2 regions of the Streptomyces sp. A5-4 genome follow, and region 2 is predicted to be linked to the other one. Evidence: riboswitches for the same ligand, from Rfam matches in the RefSeq annotation. Region 2 holds a riboswitch; the other holds the start of a gene.
What was found. A riboswitch is a leader RNA that binds a small molecule or an ion and turns the genes downstream of it on or off. The one in region 2 is predicted to bind S-adenosylmethionine.

Region 1: it holds a riboswitch for S-adenosylmethionine, as region 2 does, so the genes downstream of both, ACLLJJ_RS08450 (aminotransferase class V-fold PLP-dependent enzyme) here and thrC (threonine synthase) in region 2, are expected to answer to the same signal.

The regions. Positions count from the first base shown of each region.
Region 1 is NZ_CP178591.1:1,831,070-1,836,487, forward strand. It holds gene ACLLJJ_RS08430 (NYN domain-containing protein) at 1-114, opposite strand, end outside; gene ACLLJJ_RS08435 (hypothetical protein) at 150-392, opposite strand; gene ACLLJJ_RS08440 (rhomboid family intramembrane serine protease) at 527-1,237, shown strand; gene ACLLJJ_RS08445 (Lrp/AsnC family transcriptional regulator) at 1,234-1,515, shown strand; gene ACLLJJ_RS08450 (aminotransferase class V-fold PLP-dependent enzyme) at 1,567-2,982, opposite strand; SAM riboswitch class IV at 3,158-3,274, opposite strand; gene trpD (anthranilate phosphoribosyltransferase) at 3,361-4,425, opposite strand; gene qcrB (cytochrome bc1 complex cytochrome b subunit) at 4,559-5,418, opposite strand, start outside.
Region 2 is NZ_CP178591.1:3,413,519-3,418,936, reverse strand. It holds gene ACLLJJ_RS15645 (alpha,alpha-trehalose-phosphate synthase (UDP-forming)) at 1-371, opposite strand, end outside; gene ACLLJJ_RS15640 (glucosyl-3-phosphoglycerate synthase) at 436-1,380, opposite strand; SAM riboswitch class I at 1,545-1,672, shown strand; gene thrC (threonine synthase) at 1,690-3,003, shown strand; gene ACLLJJ_RS15630 (MoaD/ThiS family protein) at 3,000-3,275, shown strand; gene ACLLJJ_RS15625 (cold-shock protein) at 3,727-3,930, shown strand; gene groL (chaperonin GroEL) at 4,236-5,418, shown strand, end outside.

The DNA.
Region 1 (5,418 bases), 1.6 Mb from region 2:
GTCCGAGACCAGCGCGACGACCTTGCGCCGCACGCCTTCGGGCAGCGGGCGGTCGAGCACCTCGGCGGCGTCCCCGGCCGAGCCGGCCGGTTCAGCGCCTTGCGCGTGCTCCACAATCCGTCACCCCATCACCTATCGGGCCGGTCCGCTCAGGAGCCGACTCCCGGCCTGTCCACCAGTTCGATCTGGTCCACGGCATTGCACCAGCGGCACCGCACCGACTCGATGGTCTCACTGACCACCTCGCGTTCCTCGACCTTGGATTCTCCGGCCAGGTCGAGGTGGACGTACTCGACGACCTTGGAGGAGCGGGTCACGTCGAACCGGGTGAGATTGCCGCACAGTGCGCAGCGCCACCGCGTCTCGGTGGTCGGGAGGGGAACCGTCGTCATATGGCGTCCTCTTTCGTTGTGCCTACTGCCCGTAACCCTACGGCCTCGCGGGTACCGGGCGTGGCGGGTGTCGACCAGGCGAGACCCGGCGAGGCGCTCTGTCCAGGACAGTCCCGTTACGTCACACTCTGTCCATGCTCGATTGGCGGGAAGCGGCCCGGGGCCCGGTGGTGACCTACGGATTGATCGGCGTGTGCTGTCTGGTCTTCGTCATCGGCCCCGTCTCCGGATTCAACCCGGCGTACGGCACGGGTGACGCCCTGCTCGCCGCCCAGAGCGCGTACTTCGAGCGGTGGGGCGTGATCCCCAGCGAGCTGCTGAGCGGCTCGGGCCCGGCGCTGCTCACACCGGCCACCGCACTGTTCGTGCACGGCGGGTGGCTCCACCTACTGGGCAACATGCTCTTCCTGTACGTCTTCGGGATGATGGCCGAGGAGCGGATGGGCCGCGTGCGGTTCGCCCTGTTCTACGTGGTCTGCGGCTGTCTCGCCCTGCTGGCGTACGCCGTCGCGCACGCGGACTCCGACCAGACGCTGGTGGGTGCGTCCGGCGCGATCTCCGCGGTGCTCGGCGCCTTCCTCTTCCTCTTCCCCCGGGCCAGGGTCACCAGCCTCTTCCCGTTCCTTCTCTTCCTGCCGCTGCGCTTCCCCGCCTGGATCGTGCTGATCTTCTGGTTCGCCCTCCAGTGGCTGGCGGCGCGGAGCGCGGACTCCGGGCCCGGTGTCGCGTATCTCGCGCACCTGGTGGGCTTCTGCGCGGGCTTCCTCTACGCCTGGGGGCGGTACGGGCGTACGGATAGAGTGGCAGCCCCAGCGCAGGCCACCGAGGGAGAAAGCCAACCGTGATCACCGCGATCGTGCTCATCAAGACCAGCGTGGACCGGATCCCCGAGATCGCCGAGTCGATCGCCTCGCTCGACAGCGTCAGCGAGGTCTTCTCGGTCACCGGTACGTACGACCTGATCGCCATGGTGCGCGTGGCCAAGCACGACGACCTCGCCGATGTCATCCCCGGCAGCATCAGCAAGATCCCCGGCGTCGAGGGCACCGACACCCACGTGGCGTTCCGTACGTACTCGCAGCACGACCTCGAAGCGGCCTTCGCCATCGGCCTCGACGCGTAGCGTCCGACGCGACGAAGGGCGCCCGGCGCGTGATCGCGCCCGGCGCCCTCCTCACGGCATGATCCGCGCGCGGCCGGCCGCCTGGAGCGCCGACGCGTTCACGAAGTCCCGGTCCGGCACGCAACGGCCGTCCTCGGTGCGGTAGTTCCACTGTGCGCCCTGCCGTACGAGCTCCTTGACCGCCCCGACGAACCGCTCCACGTGCTCGTCGGGCGTGCCCGCGCCGAAGCTGACCCGGATCGCGTTCAGCGAGCGCTCGCCCGGCTCGGCCTCGGGGGCGCCGCACTCCCCCGGGTCCTGCGCGTCACTGCCCAGGAGGGTCCGTACCAGCGGGTGGGCGCAGAACAGGCCGTCCCGTACGCCGATTCCGTACTCGGCGGACAGCGCGGCGGCGAAGTGCGAGCTGTTCCAGCCGTCGACCACGAACGAGATGACGCCGACGCGCGGGGCGTCGTCCCCGAAGAGGGACAGCACCCTGACCGCGCCGACCTCGGCGAGGCCTTCGCGGACCTTCGTGACGAGCCCCTGCTCGCGCTCGACCAGCGAGTCGAAGCCGGCCTCGGTGAGCGCCTTGCATGCGGCGGCGATCGAGTAGACCCCGATGACGTTCGGCGAGCCGGCCTCGTGGCGGGCCGCCGTGGTGTGCCACTCGACGTCCACGCCGCCGTCACCGCGCCGGGCGACCTTGCGCGAGGCCCCGCCGCCCGCGAGGTACGGCTCGGCGGCCTGCAGCCAGTCGGCGCGGCCCGCGAGCACGCCCGAGCCGAACGGCGCGTACAGCTTGTGCCCGGAGAAGGCGACCCAGTCGACGTCCAGCTCGTCGATGTCCAGCGGGTGGTGCGGCGCGAGCTGCGCGGCGTCCAGCACGATGCGCGCGCCGTGGGCGTGCGCGGCGGCGGCGAGCTCCCGCACCGGCCACAGCTCACCGGTGACGTTCGAAGCGCCGGTGACGCAGACCAGCGCCGGGCCGTAGGGCTCCCGGTCGGCCAGGGCGCGCTCCAGGGTCTCGACGGCCTGGGCCGGGGTGCGCGGCGCGTTCAGGTAGGTCACCTCGGCGTCGCGCCAGGGCAGCAGCGACGCGTGGTGCTCGGTCTCGAAGACGAAGACCTGGCAGTCGGTGGGCAGCGCCGCGGCCAGCAGGTTCAGCGAGTCGGTGGTGGACCGGGTGAAGACGACCTGGTCGCTCTCGCGGCAGCCGAGGAACTCGGCGACGGTGGCGCGGCTGTTCTCGAAGAGGTCGGTCGACAGCTGCGAGAGGTAACCGGCGCCGCGGTGCACGCTGCCGTAGTAGGGGGCGTACGCCGCCACGTCGTCCCACACCCGCTGCAGGGCCGGGGCGCTCGCCGCGTAGTCGAGGGCCGCGTAGGTGACCTCGCCACCGGTGACGAGCGGCACGAGCACATCTCGCCCAAGCACGGGCAGAGGTGCACAAAGGGTCTGGTCGGCGGCAGCGGTGGAGACAGACATGGCGAACTCCCGTGGAGGACAGGCGAATTCACTGCGCCGGCAGGTGTGCGGCAGCGCAGGAAAAGACGAAAAGGGGGGGGCGGAAGTGGGGCTACGAGCCCTATCGCATTCGCTTGCTCACGAGACTGCTCCCTTGAGGACCAGGACCCCAGGGGTGGCATCCAACGATGCCAGGGGTCCGCGCTTGCCGTAGACCTTTGTGTCTACGACCTGGTCTTCACCCGGGGCACCCCGCCACGGACGGAGGGTTGCCGGACAGCAAGCCGGGGCCAAAACGCTGTCACTCATGACCTGGACTGAATCTTGCCACACGTTCAAAAAGACGCAAGGCGCCGTCCAGACTTCGGACTGCGCCCTGCGTCACACGGACGGGGGTTCTCAGCTGTTGCTGGCCGCCACCCAGCGCTCCAGCGCCGCGCGGGCCGCCCCCGAGTCGATCGCCTCGGCGGCCTTGGCGATGCCCACCGCGAGCTGCTCGGTCAGGGACGCCTCGGTCGGGTCCAGCGCGACCAGCGCCGCCGCCGTGTTGAGCAGCACCGCTTCGCGCACGGCCCCGGTCTCGCCCGCCAGCAGCCGACGCGCGACGTCCGCGTTGTACGAGGCGTCCGCGCCCCGCAGGGCCTCCACGGGCACGATGTCCAGGCCCACGTGACGCGGATCGAAGGCCTCCTCGCGGACGGCTCCGTCGCGCACCACCCAGACGCGTGAGGTCGCGGTGGTGGTCAGCTCGTCGAGCCCGTCGTCGCCGCGGAAGACGAGCGCGGAGTTCCCCCGTTCGGCGAGCACACCCGCCACGATCGGGGCCATCCGGGCGTCCGCGACCCCGACCGCCTGGGCCCGTACCCTGGCCGGGTTCGTCAGCGGGCCGAGAATGTTGAAAGTGGTCTGCGCGCCCAGCTCCCTGCGTGCCTTCGCGGCGTACCGCAGGGCCGGGTGGAACTTCACGGCGAAGCAGAAGGTGATGCCCGCCTCCTCCGCGACCTCGGCGACACGCCGCGGAGTCAGCTCCAGGTTGACGCCGAGCTTCTCCAGGACGTCCGAGGCGCCGCTCGCCGACGAGGCGGCGCGGTTGCCGTGCTTGACGACCTTGGCGCCGGTGCCCGCGACGACGATCGCCGACATCGTGGAGATGTTGACCGTCTTGGCCAGGTCGCCGCCGGTGCCGACGATGTCGACGGTACGGCCGGGCACCTCGATGGTGTTGGCGTGCGCGTACATCGCGCGGACCATCCCGGAGACCTCGTCGACCGTCTCGCCCTTGGCCCGCAGCGCGACCGCGAACCCGGCGATCTGGGCGTCGGTCGCCTCGCCGCTCATGATGCGGTCCATGGCCCACGCGGTGTCGTCCGCGGTCAGGTTCTCGCCGCGCAGCAGGGAGTTCAGCACACCCGGCCAGGAGCCGGCCGCCACGCTGTCGCCGCCAACCGGGGTCACAACGTTCATGGTCCGCTCCTGGGTCCACAGCCGAATAGGGATGGCCCCCACCCTATCCAGCCCCCGGGAACAGCGAGGAGCCCCGTCCAGCGAATGGACGGGGCTCCTGCCGTGGCGACCCTTCGGTCACATGCTCAGGTGATCAGTGGTGGCCGTGGCCGCTGGTGATCTCCTTGTACTCGTCGGCGGTGGGCTTGGGAATCTGGTTGCCCTCGCCGTACATGCCCTTGCTCAGCTTGACCTTCAGCTTCTGCGAGCCGGAGACCTTGCGCCGCACGCCGTTCTCGTCGACCGTCGCACCGATCTCGGCGGGCTCGTACTGCTCGTGCGCCGTGAGGGTGTGCAGCTGCTCCTGGTTGAGCGGCTGGTGGATCTCGACGAACTCACCGTGCGGCAGCCGCTTGATGATGCCGGACTCGCGTCCGTGCAGCACCTTCTCCGCGTCGCGCCGCTGCAGACCCATGCAGATCCGCTTGGTGGCGATGAACACGAGGACGGGGCCGACGAAGAAGAAGATCCGTACGAACCAGGTGATCGTGTTGATCGACAGACTGAAGTGGGTGGCCCAGATGTCGTTGCCGCCACCGATCAGCATGATGAAGTACGCCGCGATCCAGGCCGCACCGAAACCGGTACGCGTCGGCGCGTTGCGCGGGCGGTCCAGGATGTGGTGCTCGCGCTTGTCCCCGGTGACCCAGGACTCGATGAACGGATAGACCGCGATCGCGCCCAGCACCAGCGGGAAGATCGCCAGCGGGATCATCACGCCCAGGGCCAGGGTGTGGCCCCACGCGTTGATCTCCCAGCCCGGCATCACTCGGATCAGCCCCTCGGCGAAGCCCATGTACCAGTCGGGCTGTGCGCCGGTGGAGACCTGGTCGGGCCGGTAAGGACCGAGCGCCCAGACCGGGTTGATCGTGAACATCGCCGAGATGGCCGCGATGACACCGAAGACCAGGAAGAAGAAGCCTCCGGCCTTGGCCATGTAGACCGGCAGCAGCG
Region 2 (5,418 bases):
AACTCCGCACCGAAGACGGGCTCCAGCGGCGTCTGGTACAGCAGATGGTGGACGAACCACAGCGTCGAGTTGGCGATCTCGTTGTACGCGTCGGCGTAGACCTCCTGGTCGATTCCGAGCATCCGTACCCGCTGCCCGCCGGTCTCCGCCGGGTCGAGCATGCCGCCGGTGCGCCGTACCGCCTCGCGGTCGCCGTCGCCGAGCGCCGCGCACACCCACACGGCGTCCGTGTCGGGGCCGATCGCCGACAGGCCGGAGACCAGACCACCCCCGCCCCGGCTGGCCGTGAGCGAGCCGTCCTCGGCGAGCGCGTACGAAACGGGGCCGCGGTTGGACGCGACGAGGACCTGAGCACCGGGCTGGGAAACCATGTCGCGAACCTAGCCCGTCCTGGAAACGCTCAAACGTACGACCGGGCCCCGTCGTGCTGTGCGATCAGGCCGCGCGCCGCTCCTGGTACTCCTCGATCTCCCGCATCGGCGGCCGTTCCTCGGTGTCCACGGCCGTGGTGCGCGGTACGAAGCCCTCCGCGCCGCGCTCGAACTGGGTGAGCGCGGGCCGCACCAGGTGCCCCCGGGAAAGCCTCAGCTGGGCCGTCCGGTAGATCGCCGCCGCCATCCGCCCCAGCGCCTGCCCGTCCTGGTGGCGGTGCTTGCGTACGCCCACGTCGACCTGGGCCAGCGCGTCCAGACCCACGGTGTGCAGCGAGTCGACGAGCAGTCCCAGCTCCACTCCGTAACCGACGGGGAAGGGCAGCCGCTCCAGGAGCGAGCGCCGCGCCGCGTACTCGCCGCCCAGTGGCTGGACGAATCCGGCCAGCTGCGGCCAGTGCAGATTGAGCAGCGGCCGGGCCACCAGCTCCGTGACCCGCCCGCCCTGGCCTGCGGCCTCGCCGAGCGGGCGGTCGTACATCGCCTTCACGAACTGCACATCGGGATCGGTGAGCAGCGGCCCGACGACGCCGGAGACGAAGGAGGCGGAGAAGTCCCTGAGGTCCGCGTCGATGAAGCAGACGATGTCACCACTGGTCACCAGCAGTGACCGCCACAGCACCTCGCCCTTGCCCGGCACGGCGGGCACCCTCGGCAGTATCGCGTCGCGGTGCACCACCCGGGCGCCCGCCGCCGCGGCCACCTCCGCCGTGCCGTCCGAGGAGCCGGAGTCGATCACCACCAGCTCGTCGACGAGCGGCACGGCCGCCATCAGCTCACGCCGGATCGTGGCGACGATCGCGCCGACCGTGGCCTCCTCGTCGAGGGCCGGCAGGACGACACTGATGGTGGCGCCGCGCCGCTTTTTGGCCGCCATCAGCTGGTCGAGCGGGCGGTCCGCCGCAGACCAGGACCGCCGGGACAGCCAGCGCTCCACCTCTTCCAGCACGTGCGTTCTCCCTGCTGTGTGACTGCCGTGTGATCCATCTCGCGGTGCGGACGACTACCTCGACCCTCCGGGGGTTCGGTTACAGTCTTGAACAACGCGGATGACCGTCGCATGTCGGGGGCCACCACGCGGACAAATGCCCGGACCCCGGTCCGGTGCCATAGCGCTCATCCAGAGGGACTGAGGGAACGGCCCGTTGAAGTCCCGGCAACCACCCAGCCGACCGAGAGGTCACGGCGGGGAAGGTGCCAATTCCGTCTCGTGGCGAAATTCGTCGCGGGGAAGATGAGGAGAAAGGGCCTCGCCATTATGGCTTCGCAGACCGTCGCCGCTGAAGCAAGCACCACCGCTGAAGCGCACACCGTAAAAGCCGCAGTAGACCTCGGACCCGCCACGGCGCTTTCCTGTCGTGAGTGCGGAGAGCGTTTTGAACTCGGCCCGATCTTCGCCTGTTCTTCCTGTTTCGGTCCCCTTGAGATCGCATACGACCTTCCGCTCGGTGACGCGGAATCCCTGCGCAAGCAGATCGAGGCCGGCCCGGAGAACATCTGGCGCTACGCCCCCCTGCTGCCCGTCCCCGCCGACGTGGCGTCGAAGCCGAGCCTGAACCCCGGCTTCACCAAGCTCGTCAAGGCCGACAACCTCGCCCGTGAGCTGGGCGTCACCGGCGGCCTGTACGTCAAGGACGACTCGGGCAACCCGACGCACTCCTTCAAGGACCGCGTCGTCGCCATCGCCGTCGAGGCCGCCCGCGCCTTCGGTTTCACCACCCTCTCCTGCTCCTCCACCGGCAACCTGGCGGGCGCGGTCGGCGCCGCCGCCGCCAAGGCCGGCTTCCGGTCCTGCGTGTTCATCCCGCACGACCTGGAGCAGGGCAAGGTCATCATGGCCTCGGTGTACGGCGGCGACCTGGTCGGCATCGAGGGCAACTACGACGATGTGAACCGGTTCTGCTCCGAGCTCATCGGCGACCCGCTGGGCGAGGGCTGGGGCTTCGTCAACGTCAACCTGCGCCCGTACTACGGCGAGGGTTCCAAGACGCTGGCGTACGAGATCTGCGAGCAGCTCGGCTGGCAGCTGCCCGACCAGATCGTCATCCCGATCGCCTCGGGATCGCAGCTCACCAAGATCGACAAGGGGCTCAAGGAGCTCATCGCGCTCGGTCTGGTCGAGGACAAGCCGTACAAGATCTTCGGCGCCCAGGCCGAGGGCTGCTCGCCGGTGTCGACGGCCTTCAAGGCCGGGCACGACGTCGTACGGCCGCAGAAGCCCAACACCATCGCCAAGTCGCTGGCCATCGGCAACCCGGCGGACGGGCCCTACGTCCTGGACATCGCCCGCCGCACCGGCGGCGCGGTCGAGGACGTCAATGACGAGCAGGTGGTGGACGCCATCAAACTGCTCGCCCGTACCGAGGGCATCTTCGCGGAGACCGCGGGTGGTGTGACCGTCGGCGTGACGAAGAAGCTGATCGACGCCGGTCTGCTCGACCCGGCCCTGACCACGGTCGTGCTCAACACGGGCGACGGCCTGAAGACCCTTGAGGCGGTGGCCCCGACCACGGGCCAGTCCGCCGTCATCCGCCCCAACCTGGACTCTTTCCGAGAGGCTGGCCTCGTATGAGCGTCAAAGTTCGCATCCCGACCATTCTTCGTCCGTACACCGGCGGCCAGGCCGAGGTGGCGGCCGAGGGCGCGACCCTCTCCGAGGTCATCGCCGACCTGGAGAAGAACCACACGGGCATCGCGGCCCGCGTGCTGGACGACCAGGGCAAGCTGCGCCGCTTCGTGAACGTCTACGTGAACGACGACGACGTGCGCTTCGAGAGCGGTCTGGAGACCGCCACTCCGGACGGCGTCGGCGTCTCGATCATCCCGGCGGTCGCCGGCGGCTGATCCACGGCCGGTCCGCGGGCCGGCCGGCCACCCGGAGTCAACACAATTGCCCTCTCCGCGACAGAAGCGGAGGGGGCAATTCTCTATGGTTGAGCGCGGTACAGTTGGGGAAGCCCCCTCCGCTGCTTGTGCCCGGCGCATATGAGAATGCGATCCCGCGCGACAAGAAACAGCCAAAGTGTTCGAGCGAATTGCCGCTGAAGCACGCTTTGTCCGGCCCGACTTGCCCTGGAATCCAGTGAATTCCCCGCATTCGGGCGTTCGGTCGTGCCCAGAATTCTCGTCCGATTGACCTGTTGCAGAGGGCAGTTGGGCGGATACATTCAGCCGCGGTCGACGCGTTCCGGCGCACACCCTCTCCTGCTTCTTTCGAGGGCTGCTGGGGGTGAGGTCTGACCCGGGTTCCGCGAAGTGCGGGCCTGTGCAAGGGCCAGTAATAGGGGAGTTAGGCATGGCTCAGGGCACCGTCAAGTGGTTCAACGCGGAGAAGGGGTACGGCTTCATCGCGGTCGACGGTGGTGCGGATGTTTTCGTCCACTACAGCGCGATCCAGATGGACGGTTACCGCACCCTTGAAGAAGGTCAGCGAGTTGAGTTCGAGATCTCGCAGGGCCAGAAGGGTCCGCAGGCGGACATGGTCAAGCTCGCCGTCTGATCTCGGCGCGATCGACCACCGACACAACTCACGCACGAAGGGCCTGTATCCCATACCGGGTGCGGGCCCTTCGCGCGTCCGGCGCGCGTCCGGCGCGCGCCCGGTATGTGTGGGACGGCCTTGCACTCGAAGGGGCCGAGTGCTAATCATTGGCGTTAGCACTCTCCTAGTGAGAGTGACAGAAGGACTGGGTCGGCGAGGCCCGCAAGCCGGGTGGGGCAAGGAACCACGAGGCAGGCAGGCCGTCCGTCGCGGGCGCCATTCAGTCCATCGCTCTCCACCCCAGTCCGGGAGGACCACTTCACATGGCTAAGATCATCGCGTTCAATGAGGAGGCGCGGCGCGGTCTCGAGCGCGGGATGAACCAGCTCGCCGACGCCGTCAAGGTAACCCTCGGCCCCAAGGGCCGTAACGTCGTGCTTGAGAAGAAGTGGGGCGCCCCCACGATCACCAACGATGGTGTTTCCATCGCCAAGGAGATCGAGCTCGAGGACCCGTACGAGAAGATCGGCGCCGAGCTGGTCAAGGAAGTCGCGAAGAAGACCGACGACGTTGCCGGTGACGGCACGACGACCGCGACTGTCCTCGCCCAGGCTCTGGTCCGCGAGGGCCTGCGCAATGTCGCCGCAGGCGCCAACCCCATGGCCCTCAAGCGTGGCATCGAGAAGGCCGTCGAGGCCGTCTCCGCCGCGCTCCTTGAGCAGGCCAAGGATGTGGAGACCAAGGAGCAGATTGCCTCCACGGCCTCCATCTCCGCCGCCGACACCCAGATCGGCGAGCTCATCGCCGAGGCGATGGACAAGGTCGGCAAGGAAGGCGTCATCACCGTCGAGGAGTCGCAGACCTTCGGGCTCGAGCTTGAGCTCACCGAGGGCATGCGCTTCGACAAGGGCTACATCTCGGCGTACTTCGCCACCGACATGGAGCGCATGGAGTCGTCGCTCGACGACCCGTACATCCTGATCGTCAACTCCAAGATCAGCAACGTGAAGGACCTCCTTCCGCTGCTTGAGAAGGTCATGCAGTCGGGCAAGCCCCTGCTGATCATCGCGGAGGACGTCGAGGGCGAGGCACTGTCCACGCTCGTCGTCAACAAGATCCGTGGCACCTTCAAGTCCGTGGCCGTCAAGGCTCCTGGCTTCGGTGACCGCCGCAAGGCCATGCTCGGCGACATCGCCATCCTCACCGGTGGCACCGTCGTCTCCGAGGAGGTCGGCCTCAAGCTTGAGAACGCCGGTCTCGACCTGCTCGGCCGTGCCCGCAAGGTCGTCATCACCAAGGACGAGACCACGATCGTCGACGGCTCCGGTGAGAGCGACCAGGTCCAGGGTCGCGTCAACCAGATCCGCGCCGAGATCGAGAACTCCGACTCGGACTACGACCGCGAGAAGCTCCAGGAGCGCCTGGCGAAGCTCGCGGGCGGCGTGGCCGTCATCAAGGCCGGCGCCGCGACCGAGGTCGAGCTCAAGGAGCGCAAGCACCGCATCG